DNA from 2 places in the Lactobacillus gasseri ATCC 33323 genome. Region 1 is predicted to be linked to the other one. Evidence: predicted binding sites of a transcription regulator. Region 1 holds the regulator's gene; the other holds the start of a gene.

Region 1 (5,511 bases):
TTTAGTTGCAGTTTCAATACCGCGACGAATACCAACAGGGTTTGCACCAGCAGTAACGTTCTTCATACCTTCACGAACAATTGCTTGAGTTAAAACAGTAGCAGTAGTAGTACCGTCACCAGCAATATCGTTAGTCTTTTGTGCAGCTTCAGAAACAAGCTTTGCACCCATGTTTTCAAAGTGATCTTTTAAGTCGATACTCTTAGCGATAGTAACACCATCGTTAGTAATGTCAGGAGCACCATAGCTCTTTTCCAAAACAACATTTCTACCCTTAGGTCCTAAAGTTGTCTTAACAGTGTCTGCTAATTTATCAACACCCTTTAATAATGAGCGTCTTGCATTTTCAGAAAATTTAATGTCTTTAGCCATATTTATATGCCACCTTTTATTTCTAATTTAATTACTTAACGACAGCTAATAAGTCGCTTTCACGAAGTACTAAATACTTTTCGCCTTCGTATTTCAAGTTAGTGCCAGAGTATTTATCAAAGAATACTGTTTCACCTTTTGCAACTGACATAGGAATTAAGTCGCCGTTTGCGTTACGCTTACCATTTCCTACGGCAATAATTTCACCCATTTGAGGCTTTTCTTTAGCGTTAGAAGCCAGGACAATGCCTCCAACTTTTTCTTCTTCTTCGTCTTTTACTTTAACGATTACGCGATCACCAATTGGTTGTAACACGTTAGTCCCTCCTGTACATATTTAATCTATTATTACATCATTTAGCACTCATATCTCATAAGTGCTAACTTACAATTACGATAGTACCTTGTTTGTAAAAGAAAAGCAAGTATTTAAACGCAAAAATTAGCACTTTTCTTGCTTGAGTGCTAAAAAGTGCTAATTTACTTGATATTTATTTAAAAATTCAATATGGATTGTCTGTAATTTTTGATAAAATTAGGGCTCTTGGATTGTATTGTCTTGTTATTGGTAAAGCTTGTGCGAGATATGACCAAGTTGGTAAAAGCCGTAAAAAAGCTCATAAAAGCTATCCACGATTTGTGGAAGAAAAAATAAGCAAACAAAAAAGCCGCTTGATGACTTTTGGCAGAGTTAAAAGCGACTTTTTAGTTTGCTAATAATAATTTTGTCACCGCACTTTTAGCGGCTTGTGCTTCGGAGAGCTATTACTAGTAGCTCTCTTTTTTGTACTACAAGTACTTTACAGCAAATTAATTTTTACTTCAAATTAGAGCTAATCGATTTTTCTATTCTAAACTCTCTTAATAGTAACATCCCCCATATTAGCACGTCCTTGAAGTACTAATGTTGGACCTTCTGCTGGTTGATCACCATCAATAGTGAAATCACCAAATTTATGTTCAAGTTGATCATCAACTCGCCAAGAAGTTGGAATGTAAATATTTATATCTCCCATCGACATATTAATGTTAGCAAGTACCTCATCCCCAGCAGGCTTAGCTGAATCAAGATATACATTAACATCCCCCATTGAAACATTCACAGTCACCGTTTCTAAGTGTTGTGAATGAACGTAACGCGAAGTAGAAGACAACTTTTCACTAATTACGATATTGTCGTCATTATCTGAACTAGACGTATCAGAAAAAACATGTTCAGCCTTAAATTTATGTGGAGCTTTCAAATCTGACCAATTAGCGTTAACTTTTTCACCATTAATAATCACAGTCGGTTTCCAGCTTTTTTTGAAAATTAATCTCAAACCTCCCCAGATTAAAAACGCTGCTAAAAGTACTGTCCAAGGAACAATACGTTCAATATGAAGTGGTTTAGCATAAATAATTAATAGGAATGCAATTGAAAAAATACTGCCTCCTAAGCTTTTATTAATTAAAGAAGTAATTAAGGTTGCTCCAAAGACCACGGTCCAAAAAATTGCCCAAAAGCCTAATTCTAGTGGCATCAAGTGGAGCTGATCTAAAACTAAAAACGCAGCTGCCGCAAGCAAGCCTAACCCCCAAAGAACTCTTCCAAAACTGGCCTTTCTCATGATAATGTCCTTCTCTCTTTTAATCTTTCATTTAAATCTCGGTAATATCTTCTTGAAACATAGACAGTTTTATATGAATCATGAAACTTAATCTGACAATTAGAGATCGATTTAGTAACAGCATAAATCTGATCTAAATTTAAAATCGTCGATTTCGATACTCGCATGAACTGTCCACTTAATAAGTTTTCTAGTTCGTATAATTTATACTTAACAAAATATGCATTCCTCGTCGTATGCGCCATTACCTGCTTAGCGTCTGTTTCAAAAAAGAGAATATCGTTAATACTTAAATAATAGGAAGTATTATCCATCATCCCTTCAATTTGATCAGGATGTTCTGAATCAGTTTGAAGTTGATGATAAATTCTTTCTACTTCAGGCGTTAAACTTTTAGCATGAATCGTTATTTCTGTCTCTTGCTGATCTGGATCAAGTTCAAGCTTAACTTTCACAATTCTCACTTCCTTGTTTCGTTCTTGATATTTATATTAAACATGAATATAAGATTAAAATCTAGTGAAATTGACTAAGTGGTCATTTTAAAGTTCTAAGTGGTCAAAAAAAGAAGCATGAAACTAAATTTCCCCTCGTCTTTAGGTTCATACTTCTTTTTAATTTCTAACTTAATAAATCAATATTTTCGATAAGCCGGAGCCTGATAATCTTCCATAAACTGCAGAATCTTATCAAAATCGGTTCCAAAATAAACTGTATCTAAGTAAATATTTTCTAAAAAATCATCCTGATTCATGCGCTTTAATAGCTTATCTAAATAGTCATAAAAGCCAGCATAATCATAAAAAGCAACGGGCTTAGCATTATCGCCAATTGCCGTCCAAGAAATCGCTTGACTGATCTCTTCCAAAGTACCAATACTGCCAGGAAGAGCTACCATCCCATCAGCTAAATTCATCATCGTATCTTTTCGCTTATCCATACTTGGCACCACGCGAAAATCTTGCACCTTATCGTAAGCTGCACCGCGGTCTTTTAATTCTTCAGTAATAATGCCATGAACAATACCGCCATTTTCTAAAACTCCGTCAGCAACTGCTCGCATTAAACCATACTTACCGCCGCCATAAACTAGCTCAATCTGGTGGTTTGCCATTTTTTTACCAAATTCATAAGCAGCTTTCGCATATCCAGGACGGTTACCTGAGCGTGCGCCACAATAAACTGCAATCTTTTTAATCATTTTATCTACCTTATTTCTAAATTTAAAAATTCTATGCCTATTTATCTTAAAATTATTTCCACTCTGATTACAAATAAAAGTGTATAAAAAAATGCACAAGCCTAATTAAGCTTGTGCAAAAGCTATATTAATAGTAAATTATTTTTTGTTCTTATCTTTGTCTGAATCTAAGAAATAAATCAAAGTTTGAAGTTCAGTCGCCAAGTCGACATTTTGTACACGAACACTCGAAGGTGCAGATAAACGAAGTGGCGTAAAGTTCATAATTCCTTTAATCCCGGCATCAAACATTTCATTAGCAGTCTTTTGAGCTGCTGTTTGCGGTACACAAAGGATTGCAATCGTAATTTGTTGCTCACGAAGCTGCTTCTTCATTTCACTCATATCATAAACTGGCACACCTGACATAATTGTTCCAGTAATTTCAGGATTAATGTCAAAAGCGGCGCTAATTCTGATATTATTAGTACGCTTGAAGTTATAATTCAAAAGCGCATGTCCCATATTACCAACACCGACCAAGGCAACATTAGTTAAAGTATCTTGGTTCAAAATCTTTTTAAAGAAATTAAGCAAGTTCTTAACATCATACCCATAGCCACGCTTACCTAAAGCACCAAAGTAAGAAAAATCACGACGAATTGAAGCACTGTCAACTTGAACTGCTTCAGCAAGTTCAGTTGAAGAAACTTTTTCTTTTCCTTCATCATTTAAAAAGATCAAATAGCGATAATACAGTGGCAAGCGTCTAGCAGTAGCCTTAGGAATCTTAATTTCATCCATTAAGAGGCCTCTTTCTTTTATAAAATACGAATGTGAAATATTTACTAATCAAACTAATAATAGGCATTCTTCAAGGATAAATCAAGAAACAATTTTCACAAAGGCCATATTTTCATAAAATTTAAAAGATTCACTATGTTAAAATAAGCATTAGGAGAAAAATAATTATGATTATTGCACAAGCTCAAGACCTCGAACAACGTTTTGGAGGCAATACCATCTTCAGTAACATTTCTTTCTCGGTTCCTGACAATGCCAGAATTGGTCTTGTGGGACCTAACGGAGCCGGAAAAACTACCTTATTAAAGATCATGACTGGTCAACAAGAACCAACTAGTGGTCAATTTACTATTAATAAGGGATTAAAAGTCGGCTATATCGCCCAGGAAAATGGTCTCGATGAAGACAAAACAATCTGGGATGAAATGCTTACTGTCTTTAATGATTTAATCGAAAAAAATAAAAAAATCACCAAAATGCAAGAGCAAATTGCTGACCATCCCGAAGATGAAGACTTGCTCAAGCGGTATGATCAATTAGCTTACGACTTTGAACAAGAAGGCGGCTTTACCTACCAAGCTGAAATTAAGAGTATTCTTAACGGTTTTAATTTTAAAGAAAACACTTGGAATAAAGTAATTGGCACTCTTTCTGGCGGTGAAAAGACACGACTTGCCTTTGTTAAATTGCTTTTACAAAAGCCACCAGTACTGCTGCTTGACGAACCTACTAACTACCTTGACTTAGATACTTTAGATTGGTTAGAAGCGTTTTTAAAGAACTATCAAGGCGCAATTATTACAGTTTCTCACGACCAGTACTTCTTAGATCACTTAGCTAATCAAATTTTTGAATTAAACTTTGGAAAACTGACTACTTTCAAGGGTAATTACAGCCAATACGTTAAAGAACGTGAATTGATGGATAGCCAGCAAGAAGCTGCTTATGAAAAGCAACAAGAAAAGATCAAAAAAGAAGAAGAGTTCATTCAAAAGAACTTAGTTCGTGCTTCAACTACTAAACGTGCGCAAAGTCGGCGTAAAGTTTTAGACAAGATGGAGCGAATCAAGCCACCTAAGCACAAGCAAAAAGTTCGTATTAACTTCACTAGTGAACGCCCTTCTGGTAAGGAAGTGTTGATCGCTAAAGATCTAACCATTGGCTATCCTGATAAAGTGATGGTTTCTGATATTGACTTCCAAGTTAATAAGAATGACCGTGTTGCTATTATCGGCCCTAACGGAATTGGTAAGTCTACCTTGCTCAAAACCATTATGAAAAAGCTTGAACCAAAAGATGGTTCAATTAAATATGGTGCAAGTTTAGATATCGGTTACTACGACCAAGAACTTCAGAGTTTAGATCCTTCAAAGACTGTTCTTGATACAATTTGGGACCGTCACAAGACAATGCCTGAAAAAGATGTCCGCTCTATTTTAGCTTCCTTCTTATTCACTGCCGAAGACATTGATAAGACCGTTGGCCAATTATCTGGTGGTCAAAAGGCTCGACTTACTTTAACTGTTTTGTCTCTTGAAAAAGACA
Region 2 (5,511 bases), 760 kb from region 1:
TCGTGTGAATGATAATGGAGGTAGAGCGCTGTTTGGACTAGGGGCCCGTCAGGGGTTACTGAATCCAGATAAACTCCGAATGCCAGATATCAATGCACGGGAGTCAGACTGCGAGTGATAAGATCCGTAGTCGAAAGGGAAACAGCCCAGATCACCAGTTAAGGTCCCCAAATCTATGCTAAGTGGAAAAGGATGTGGAGTTGCGTAGACAACTAGGATGTTGGCTTAGAAGCAGCCACCATTTAAAGAGTGCGTAATAGCTCACTAGTCGAGTGACGCTGCGCCGAAAATGTACCGGGGCTAAGCATAGTACCGAAACTGTGGATGCATATCAAAGGATATGCGTGGTAGGAGAGCGTTCTAAGTGCGGAGAAGTTAGATCGAGAGGACTAATGGAGCGCTTAGAAGTGAGAATGCCGGTATGAGTAGCGAAAGATAGGTGAGAATCCTATCCGCCGAAAGACTAAGGTTTCCTGGGGCAGGCTCGTCCGCCCAGGGTAAGTCGGGACCTAAGGTAAGGCCGAGAGGCGTAGCCGATGGACAACAGGTAGAGATTCCTGTACTGAAATTGTTCGATATGAGCAAAGGAGGGACGCAGGAGGCTAATGACGCATGTTGCTGGAAATACATGTGCAAGCAGTAAGAAGAAAGATGAGTCAAATGCTTGTCTAAAGAAATCAAGCTGTGATGCGGAGCGAAATTAAAGTAGCGAAGGTCATGATGTCACACTGCCAAGAAAAGCTTCTAGCCAGAGCAATTTTACCCGTACCGCAAACCGACACAGGTAGTCGAGTGGAGAACACTCAGGTGAGCGAGAGAACTCTCGTTAAGGAACTCGGCAAAATGACCCCGTAACTTCGGGAGAAGGGGTGCTGATGGTAAAAGATCAGCCGCAGTGAATAGGCCCAAACAACTGTTTATCAAAAACACAGGTATCTGCAAAATCGTAAGATGACGTATAGGTGCTGACACCTGCCCGGTGCTGGAAGGTTAAGAGGAGAGCTTAGCGCAAGCGAAGGTTTGAATTGAAGCCCCAGTAAACGGCGGCCGTAACTATAACGGTCCTAAGGTAGCGAAATTCCTTGTCGGGTAAGTTCCGACCTGCACGAAAGGTGTAATGATTTGGGCACTGTCTCAACGAGAGACTCGGTGAAATTATAATACCCGTGAAGATGCGGGTTACCCGCGACAGGACGGAAAGACCCCATGGAGCTTTACTGTAGCTTGATATTGAGTATTTGTTAAACATGTACAGGATAGGTAGGAGCCAGAGAAAGTAGGACGCTAGTCTTACTGGAGGCAATGTTGGGATACTACCCTTGTTTGATGGATCCTCTAACTCGCAGAGCTGAGCGTTCTGGAGGACAGTGTCAGGTGGGCAGTTTGACTGGGGCGGTCGCCTCCTAAAATGTAACGGAGGCGCCCAAAGGTTCCCTCAGAATGGTTGGAAATCATTCGCAGAGTGTAAAGGTATAAGGGAGCTTGACTGCGAGAGGTACACCTCGAGCAGGGACGAAAGTCGGGCTTAGTGATCTGGTGGTACTGCATGGAAAGGCCATCACTCAACGGATAAAAGCTACCCTGGGGATAACAGGCTTATCTCCCCCAAGAGTTCACATCGACGGGGAGGTTTGGCACCTCGATGTCGGCTCGTCGCATCCTGGGGCTGAAGTCGGTCCCAAGGGTTGGGCTGTTCGCCCATTAAAGCGGCACGCGAGCTGGGTTCAGAACGTCGTGAGACAGTTCGGTCCCTATCCGTCGTGGGCGTAGGAAATTTGAGAGGAGCTGTCCTTAGTACGAGAGGACCGGGATGGACATACCGCTGGTGTACCAGTTGTCTTGCCAAAGGCATCGCTGGGTAGCTATGTATGGAAGGGATAAGCGCTGAAAGCATCTAAGTGCGAAGCCCCCCTCAAGATGAGATTTCCGATGCGTAAGCAGTAAGACACCTTAAAGACGATGAGGTAGATAGGCTAGGAGTGGAAGCATAGCGATATGTGGAGCGGACTAGTACTAATCAGTCGAGCACTTGACCAAAGCTCAAAGGTTTAGAGCGGAAGATTATATTCAGTTTTGAGTGTAAAAGCTCAGAAAGAGTACGGTGGCGATGGCAAGAAGGATACACCTGTTCCCATGCCGAACACAGAAGTTAAGCTTCTTAACGCCGAGAGTAGTTGGTGGGAAACTGCCTGCGAGGGTAGGCAGTCGCCGTGCTCTTTTTTAATATTCCGGCTTAGCTCAGTTGGTAGAGCACCTGACTGTTAATCAGGTTGTCGTCAGTTCGAGTCTGACAGCCGGAGTAAGGTAAAGCGAAGAAATAAAAGAGGGAGAATGGAGAAATAACTTCATTCTCCTTTTTTGTTGGTTAGGTTTAATTAGTATATAAAAAAGTCTCTAGAGTTAGCTAGAGACTGTAAAGAATTAATTCATTTTTTTCTGTATAAAGTGAGTTATACATACGAGTACTACAAAAATTATGCCTGCACTAATCATTGGAATACGATAATTTGGAAAAATTAAAAGAATGATAATCATAGCAAGAAAGAAAGTTAATACTGCCACATCAGATAAAGGATATAAGGGCATTTTGAATGTTGGTAATTCATTTTCTGGTGTCTTCTTTCGATAAGTCATATGGGTAATGATCATGATTGACCAAATTACTAAAAACATGCTGGTCGCTGTAGCAGAAATGAAAGTAAAGGTATCTTTTAAAAAGAAATTCAAAAGTGGTGCTAAAGCGATTAAAATTGTTGAAAATATTAATGCATTTTTAGGTAATTGTCGCCGATCTAGTTTTCCTAAATGCTTACTTAATTTAGTTTTACCCTTGTAATTTATTGAAAATAATAACCGCCCTGCACTATAGATAAAACTATTGGTTGATGAAATAGCTGCACTTATTACAACAAAGTTAATTATTGAGCCAGCATTTTTGATACCAGTAGCACCTAATGCTTGAACAAAAGGTGAACTAGACGTGGACACCTTATCCCAAGGGATAGCTAATAAGATACTTAAAATTGCTAAGACGTAGAATAAAATGATTCTAATTGGTAATTGATCAATTGCTCGAGTAATTGTTTTTTTAGGCTCTTTGGCTTCTGCAGCTGTTAATCCAATTAACTCAACTCCGATAAAACTGAAGATAACCATTTGGAAACCTAGTAAAAAACCTTTGGGACCTTTAGCGAAAATTCCGCCATCAATAACCATATTCTGCCAGCTTACGTGTCCGTATTTTGTTGCAGAGTTTGTGATTAATAAATAAAAAACTAGAATAACAAACGCAATAATTGTTACGATTTTAATAATTGCAAAGCTAAATTCTAAGTTACCGAATACTCGAGCTGAAATTAGGTTAATAGATAGTAAAACCAATAAAGTAATCAATCCTGGAATCCAGCTTTGCAAATTTGGCCACCAATATTGAAAGTAAATACCTAAAGCGGTAATTTCTGCCATAGCTAACGTCAGCCAACTAAACCAATATAAATATCCAGTTGTTGTACCAATACTTTTTCCTAGGTATTCTGTAATAAAATCGATATAGGTATTTTTCTTAATATCAGAAAGTATCAATTCTCCTAGTGCTCTCATTAAAAGAAAAAGGAAGAAACCAACTAGGCAATAAATAAAAATTACTGCTGGCCCTGCTAGTTCAATACTGTTTCCGACTCCTAGAAAAAGCCCAGTTCCAATTGTTCCCCCTAATGCAATTAGTTGGATATGGGTATTTGTTAAACTACGCTTCATAGTTTTAATCTCAGATGTTTCTGAGTTGTTTTTTGACATTAAGATGTAAAACTCCTTTCATAGTTTATTAAAATTTTAACATAAAAATCTATGACAATAGTTAAAACGTATAGGTTTTAATATTTTTTATAAGATTGTAAATCAAAGTTATATTGTGAAATATTTTTCAATATTATCAAAAATGTAAACGATATCATTACTTAAAACAGCTATTTCTTACTTTTTATCATATTGTGAATTTGTAAAAGAGTGCACAAAGTCATTTACAAATGTCTAAGATAGGCGCTATACTGTCATTGTTCATAAAAATATGCCTAGATTTCCGAGTAGGAGGCCCAATTTAGATGGTGCAAGATAAAAAGGCTACAAAAGAAGAAAAAACAATTGATGTAAATAAAATGATTGATGGTTATGTTGAAAAAGCTCACGTTGCTTTAGATGAGATGGCCGATTTCGATCAAGAACAAGTTGACAAAATATGTGAGGCTATTGCAAGTGCTGGAGAGCAAAATAGTTACCTTCTTGCAAAAATGGCAGTTGAGGAAACTGGTCGTGGTGTAGTAGAAGACAAAACGATCAAGAACATGTTCGCTAGTGAAAATATTTGGAACAGTCTTCGCCACGAGAAAACTGTAGGTGTTATTGAAGAAGATAAGGAAAAGCAATTAGTCAAAATTGCTGAACCTAAGGGTGTAATTGCTGGAGTAACTCCAGTTACTAACCCAACTTCAACTGTAATTTTTAAGGCAATGCTTGCTTTGAAGACTAGAAATGCTATTATTTTTGGCTTCCACCCACAAGCACAGAAGAGCTGTGTAAAAACTGGTGAAATTATTCGTGAGGCTGCAGTTAAGGCAGGTGCACCTAAAGATGCCATTCAATGGATTGAATATCCAAGTCTTGAAGCAACTAGTGCTTTAATGAATCATCCAAATGTTCAAACTATTTTAGCTACTGGTGGTCCCGGAATGGTTAAAGCAGCTTATTCATCTGGTAAGCCTGCTATTGGTGTTGGTCCTGGTAATGGTCCATCCTATATTGAAAAGACTGCTAATATTCCAGAGTCTGTTTATGACATTGTTTTGTCTAAAACCTTTGATAATGGAATGATTTGTTCATCTGAAAATTCTGTAGTAGTTGATGAAGAAATTTACAACAAGGTAAAAGATGAATTTAAGTCTTGGAACTGCTACTTCTTGAAACCAGATGAAATCAAAAAATTTGAAGAAAAGTTTATCGATCCTAGAAGAGGAACAGTTGCTGGTCCAGTTGCAGGACGTTCAGCTTATCAAATTGCTAAGTTATGTGGCGTAGATGTTCCAGAAGATACCAAAGTAATCATTGCTGAATATAAGGGGGTAGGTAAAAAGTATCCTTTATCAGCTGAAAAACTTTCACCAGTATTTACTATGTACAAGGCTAAGGATCATGAAGATGCTTATAAGATTTGTACTGATCTTCTAAACTATGGTGGTCGTGGACATACTGCTGGAGTTCACTCACAAGATGAAAAAGTTATTGATGACTTTTCAATGAAAATGGATGCATGTCGTATCTTAGTAAACTCTCCTGCTTCAGTTGGTGGGGTCGGTGATTTATACAATAATATGCTTCCTTCTCTTACTTTGGGAACTGGTTCATACGGAGCAAATACTTTCTCACATAATATTGGTGCTAGAGACTTGCTTAATATTAAGACCGTTGCAAAGCGTCGCGATAATATGCAGTGGATTAAAGTACCAAAGAAGACGTATT

Evidence for each region. The regulator Rex, encoded in region 1, represses fermentation and respiration genes when NADH is low (regulators of the CRP and FNR family bind a similar motif). The targets are predictions, from matches to a motif close to TTGTGAANTANTTCACAA.
Region 2: the regulator Rex is predicted to act here: its motif matches at 3,909-3,926, upstream of adhE (bifunctional acetaldehyde-CoA/alcohol dehydrogenase).

What each region holds. Positions count from the first base shown of each region.
Region 1 covers NC_008530.1:420,385-425,895, reverse strand. The annotation lists gene groL (chaperonin GroEL) at 1-372, opposite strand, end outside; gene groES (co-chaperone GroES) at 404-688, opposite strand; gene LGAS_RS01995 (LiaF transmembrane domain-containing protein) at 1,224-1,982, opposite strand; gene LGAS_RS01990 (LytTR family DNA-binding domain-containing protein) at 1,979-2,437, opposite strand; gene LGAS_RS01985 (LOG family protein) at 2,617-3,183, opposite strand; gene LGAS_RS01980 (redox-sensing transcriptional repressor Rex) at 3,322-3,966, opposite strand; gene LGAS_RS01975 (ABC-F family ATP-binding cassette domain-containing protein) at 4,134-5,511, shown strand, end outside.
Region 2 covers NC_008530.1:1,552,555-1,558,065, reverse strand. The annotation lists rRNA gene LGAS_RS07695 (23S ribosomal RNA) at 1-2,037, shown strand, start outside; rRNA gene rrf (5S ribosomal RNA) at 2,098-2,214, shown strand; tRNA gene LGAS_RS07685 (tRNA-Asn) at 2,228-2,300, shown strand; gene LGAS_RS07680 (amino acid permease) at 2,422-3,795, opposite strand; gene adhE (bifunctional acetaldehyde-CoA/alcohol dehydrogenase) at 4,101-5,511, shown strand, end outside.